Regions from separate parts of the Staphylococcus ratti genome, predicted to be linked through region 1. Evidence: predicted binding sites of a transcription regulator. Region 1 holds the regulator's gene; the other holds the start of a gene.

Region 1 (3,221 bases):
ATATCATGTTAACATCTCCTTCAATTCATTATGAAGCGCTTGCTGCTTGTGCTTGAGCTGTACGATTCTGTTTAGCCAACTTCATCGGGCGAATAAAAATAAAGTAACTCATAAACCATGTCCCTAAAATCATAAATGCAAGAGCAATCCATCCTTGCCAAGACAGAGCAGCTGTAGCAACTAAGCCGTTGCCAATCGAACAGCCTCCAGCCACTGCAGCTCCAAATCCCATACATGCACCGCCAATAGTGCTATTGCGAAGCGTCTTTTTGTCTGGTAAACGCCACGCGAATTCTCTCGATCCTCGAGCAGCAATATAGGAACCGAAGAAAATACCAATAACAAGGAAGACACCCCAATCTACAACACTTACATCCCCTGTCGTTAAAAATACGACAATATTAGATGATGGTGTTGTAATACCAAGTCCCCCATCTCGACCAGTAGATACTGACATCGGCCACGCAAGCAATGCGATTAAGCCAACAGCAACTGCAGCTGCAAACGGATGGAAACGTTTTTCGAATAAAAAGTGACGTACACCTGTATAGCGTTGCTTTAATTTAGGAACTGCAATTTTCGGTTTAGGTTTGCGCAATGTTTTTATGACTAAAACTGTTGTTACAGTTAACAACACAATTAAGAACACCCAACTCGGAACTCCTGTAGATTGTGCCATGTCGGCATTTGCCACAGTTTTGCTGTTTAGTCCTTCCATTAAAGGCGCTAAAACTCCCTTTTTTGTAATGGCAGCAAAAAGCCCATACATAATAAGGGCAATCCAGCTCCCAATCAACCCTTCACCTGCTCTATAGTATGTGCCAGTGGCGCAACCACCAGCTAATATAATTCCTATGCCAAATATAAATGAACCTATCATTGTGCCAATGATAGGAAAAGTCCCATTATCAATGGTAATAAGCCCCATCATATTTAAAACGAAAATCCCAATAGCTTGGATTGCTATTGCGATAAGCAAAGCATAAAACATTTTATTATTTTTTTGTACATACATATCACGGAAACCGCCCGTCAAACAAAAACGTGTCCGTTGCATGACAAATCCTAGTAAAAGCCCTACGATAAGACCACTAAATATCGTCCATACCATAACATTCTCTCCTATTCCGATTATTATGATAAGAATTATAGCAAAAACAGCTGAATTATCAAGAGCAAATGTTATTTAATTTTGTATCATCCTACTTTTCGATAGTGAAATTTGAAAGAAACTAGAAAAAAACTTACATTCATCATACATAAAAGCTCTGAGATACCAGTCATGGCATTCAGAGCTTTCTTATCCAAACCTATTTTAAATTTTAATCTCTTAATTTATGTGTTTGATTTACCGTAGTTTTTCATAAAGAATAATAACGATTGAAGTTCGACACCTAAATCAATTTGGTGTACTTGAACATCATTAGGAACGTGTACAGGTGAAGCTGTGAAGTTTAAAATTCCTTTGACCCCCGCTTCTACAAGTTGATCCGTAACATTTTGTGCGACTTTGACTGGCGTCGCAATAATAATCACTTCTAGCGCTTGTTCTTGAATGACTTGACGCATTTCATCTATTGATTTTACCGTAACTTCTCCAATTTGCTGACCAATCACTTCTGGATCGATGTCAAATGCTTCTGTAATCGTCATATCCTCATGAATCGAAAAGTTATACGAAATTAAAGCTTTTCCTAAGTGTCCGACCCCTACTAAACCTATTTTTATAATATCAGCATCACTAAGTTCAGATTTAAAAAACTCTAATAAGCTATCGATATTGTAACCATAACCTTTTTTACCTAATTCGCCAAAGTAAGAAAAATCTCGACGAATCGTCGCAGAATCAATACTTAAACCTTCACTGATTTCTTTTGAGTTCACTCGTGACGCCCCTTTAGCTTTAAGGCCATTCACAAATCGATAGTAAAGTGGTAATCGTTTTAGTGTTGCGCGCGGTATTTTATTTATTTCTCTAGTCATTTCCAATCCTCCATATTCTAGACACCTAATAAAGTGTATCACTTCAAGTCAATTAGGTCATGGAAACCTATTTTCATATTACAATTAGGTCATGGATGCTAGGCTACTTAATGAAGTTATGCTAATTATAATACCATTTTGACTTAATCTATTGTTTTGTTATAAATTTCACCAACTTTTATTCCATAATAATTATACCTGAATTCGTCATTTAAAGGAACTTAATCTATTTGATGCCCCTCTACTTTATTGTACAATAAAATAGAATGAAAGGAGTCTGAACATGATATTAATGCAACTAAGTCAAATCTCAAAATCATTTGATGGTGAGGAGATTTTTGATCATGTCAATTTCGAAATACAAACGGGAGAACGTATTGGCATTGTAGGTCGAAATGGAGCTGGAAAATCAACCTTAATGAAGATTATTGCGGGGGTTGAGGGCTATGATAGCGGTCATATTTCAAAAGTTAAAGGTCTAAAATTAGGCTATTTAACGCAACAAATGACACTAGATACAGATAACACAGTTTTTGAAGAAATGGCTAAACCTTTCAAAGAAGTTGAGGCAATTGCACAAAGGATGCAACAAGAAACAGATTGGTTAAGTCAACATGCTGACCACTATGAGACTTTAGAATATCAAAAGCATTTAAATAACTATGAATCGTTATCTAATCAGTTTGAACAAATGGAAGGCTATCAATATGAAAGTAAAATAAAAACAGTACTTAACGGCTTGAATTTTACTGAAGCAGACTATGATAGAGCCATTAATGATTTCAGTGGTGGCCAAAAAACACGCTTATCACTTGCACAAATGCTATTAAGCGAGCCTGATTTACTTCTCTTAGATGAACCTACAAACCACCTTGATATGGAAACGACAGAATGGCTTGAAGATTATTTGAAGTTTTTTAGTGGCGCAATTATTATTATTTCTCACGATCGCTACTTCCTAGATAAAATTGTTACTCAAGTGTATGATGTTGCGCTAGGTGAAGTAAAACATTATAAAGGGAACTATGCCAAATATGTTCAACTTCGTGATCAATATTATGAAAAACGTATGGCTGAATATGAACGTCAACAAAGTGAAATGAAACGCCTTGAAACTTTTGTAGAAAAAAATATTACTCGTGCATCAACGAGTGGTATGGCTAAAAGCCGACGTAAAATATTAGAAAAAATGGAACGTATTGAAAAGCCAATGTTAGATGCTAAAAGTGCTAATATTC
Region 2 (3,221 bases), 320 kb from region 1:
CGCTTCTTCTCCCCAAAGCAAGCTATTACGATCAAATTGTGGATATGAAGGTAACCAACCGTTGCGAGCAGCAAGCACATTATAATCTGCTGGATGTTGTAATTTCACGCTTTCAGCAAGTGGTGACGCCAGTTTATCTACGCCAGATGCTTCATATTTCCATTGATCCGTCGCAAAATAAAACCAACTTGTGCCGTTTTGTAAACGAGGAGGCCCTTGCCAATCTTTTGCAAAAGCAATCGTACTCCAACCTTCAATCGGACGGCATTTTTCTTGACCTACATAATGTGCCCAGCCGCCGCCGTTGACGCCTTGACAGCCACACAGTACAACAAGATTTAAAATAGAACGATAAATCATGTCTGAATTAAACCAGTGATTAATACCAGCCCCCATAATAATCATTGAGCGTCCACCTGTATCAATCGCATTTTGGGCAAATTCTCTTGCGACTTGTGTTACGAGACTGGCTTTGACACCCGTTACTTTTTCTTGCCAAGCCGGTGTATAAAAAGCATCTTTATCATTTAACCCTTTCGCTTCTAATGGATGATTAAATCGTTTCACGCCATATTGACTTGTCATTAAGTCATAAATTGTCGTTGCTAAAACTTCTTCACCATTCGCTAAAGTCATTTTACGCACCGCAATTGGTCTTTCAAACACGCCATTTCCTGCATTATCAAAATAAGGAAATTGAATCGTTACTATATCGTGTTCACCACTTACAACTGACATCGCAGGGTCAATCGTTTCACCGTGTTCATTTTCAAGTTTTAAGTTCCACTTTTTGCCCTCTTCCCAACGTTGCCCCATCGTGCCGTTAGGGACTTGAATCGTATTTGTCAAAGCATCGATAATGACAGGTTTCCATTCGCTATTTTCAGTTGTACTTCCAAAATCAGAAGAGCGTAAAAAGCGACCTGCTTTATAGCCTCTTTTATCTTGATCTAACCGAATAATAAAAGGCATATCTGAGTATTGTTTCGCATAATTAATAAACATTTCAGAAGGATGGTCTTCATAAAATTCTTGTAAAATAACGTGTGTCATTGCTTGTGCGATAGCCGCATCAGTACCTGGATTTGGTGCCATCCAATTGTCCGCAAACTTAACATTTTCAGCGTAGTCAGGTGCTACTGAAATGACTTTAGCCCCTTTATAACGTACTTCCGTCATAAAGTGGGCATCAGGCGTACGTGTAAGTGGCACATTCGATCCCCACATCATAATATACGAAGCGTTGTACCAATCACTAGATTCTGGGACATCCGTTTGTTCGCCCCAGATTTGTGGTGAGGCAGGCGGTAAGTCTGCATACCAATCGTAAAAACTTAACATTTCTCCCCCAAGTAAAGAAATAAAACGTGCGCCTGCAGCATAGCTAATCATCGACATTGCTGGTATTGGTGTAAAGCCAGCAATACGATCTGGCCCATCTTTTTTAATGGTATAAATTAATTGAGCTGCAATGAGCGTCGCAACCTCTTTCCAACTCGCACGAATATGGCCACCTTTACCACGCGCTGATTTATATGACATCGCTTTTTCATCATCTTCTATAATGGAAGCCCAAGCTTTAATTGGATCTTGATGTTCTTCTAATGCTTGTGTCCATAAATCCCATAATTTCCCACGCACGTATGGATATTTAATGCGTAATGGACTATATTCATACCATGAAAATGAAGCACCTCGCGGACATCCACGCGGTTCAAATTCAGGCATATCGGGACCACAACTTGGATAGTCAATTTGTTGATTCTCCCAAGTAATAACGCCATTTTTAACAAATACTTTCCATGAGCATGACCCCGTACAGTTCACGCCATGTGTCGTACGTACAACTTTATCGTGACTCCAACGTTCTCGATACATTTTTTCCCATTCACGGCTTTTATGTTCTAGCACCGACCAGTTACCATTGAATTTTTCTGTTGGCTTAAAAAATTTCAATCCAAATTTAACCATGTTCATCCTCCTCATTCCCAGGCTCTCCGAGTTAATTTAATTGTATAGTCCTTACTAAAGTCGCAACATTAGGGAAACACCTAATTCCCTTGTAAAATCCCCTAATGTTAAAAAATTCACAAGTTGATAAATACTTTTGGTTAGCCCCTTTTATTCCCTATACACCTCTTCTTTCATAACCTTTTACTAGACGAACGCGAGAGATTAAAAAAGCGATGAAGAACTCTTTTATAGAATTCTTCATCGCTAAACTTTGACGATTGTTATATTTATGCTGTGTAACGTCTAAACAATAAATAACCACCTATGACTAACAAACCGCCAATGATGATTGGTGATTCTTGTTGTTGGCCTGTATGAGGTAACGTATCTTGAATGTAGTGTTGCGCTACTGACACGTTTAAAAGTACTTCCCCAGTCTTCAAAGATACAAGTTCGCCTTTATCATTAACATATGCTAACTGACCTTTATAATGTTTCACTTTTGAGTTAGGTATAACGACTTGGCCTGTCGTTTTAGATACGATATCACCTTGATGGTTGATTTGCATACCTGACACAAGCGATGGGGTACCTTTATTTGTTGAAAGTGATGCAAGCTTGCCTTTTAATGCGTCTCCTTCATGACCTGGTACTGTTTGAACTTGATTTTCTTTTTCATGTGGTAATGATGGCGATTTTGGATTTGGAAACGGTATGATCTTACTCGGTGTTGACGGTTCAATCACTTCTGGCTCTCCATTGATAATTCGATGTGCTTGCGTCGTATCATATTGCGCAAGGTCTGCCTCTTTTAAGTAATCGGCAAATACTTTATCTAAAGATAATCCTTCTTCTCTTGGACCATTCAACATCGTAAAACCATCACCACCTGAAGCTGTAAAGTCATTCGTTGCAATACGATACGTACGATTTGGATCTAATGCTTCAAACTTACCTGTCTTTTGGTTAAGGATATGAATGGCTTTAATCCGTTGTCCCGATGGTGCATTGATGTCAAAATATACACGAATCGATTTGGAAACTTGTAACAATCCCCCATTTGCTGACAGTTGTGTTGTCCCCTGATCATTTTCTGTTGGTGCCCCTAAACTATGTTCAAATGCAGCACGTACATCTGAACCTTTCACTTGTATTTGCGCTATTGTATTCCCAAACGGCAACACAGTAATGATGTCATTTAACGTCACTTTACCTTTGGCAATAGACGCGCGAATACCACCACTATTTGTTACTGCAAAATCTGCAGG

Evidence for each region. The regulator Rex, encoded in region 1, represses fermentation and respiration genes when NADH is low (regulators of the CRP and FNR family bind a similar motif). The targets are predictions, from matches to a motif close to TTGTGAAATATTTCACAA.
Region 2: a site for Rex is predicted at 2,076-2,093, ahead of LN051_RS01930 (nitrate reductase subunit alpha). Genes of this name have one in related genera too.

The regions. Positions count from the first base shown of each region.
Region 1 is NZ_CP086654.1:769,546-772,766, reverse strand. Features, by position in the region: gene LN051_RS03575 (sulfurtransferase TusA family protein) at 1-7, opposite strand, end outside; gene LN051_RS03570 (YeeE/YedE family protein) at 29-1,111, opposite strand; gene LN051_RS03565 (redox-sensing transcriptional repressor Rex) at 1,336-1,983, opposite strand; gene LN051_RS03560 (ABC-F family ATP-binding cassette domain-containing protein) at 2,267-3,221, shown strand, end outside.
Region 2 is NZ_CP086654.1:451,710-454,930, reverse strand. Features, by position in the region: gene LN051_RS01930 (nitrate reductase subunit alpha) at 1-1,971, opposite strand, end outside; gene LN051_RS01920 (5'-nucleotidase C-terminal domain-containing protein) at 2,241-3,221, opposite strand, start outside.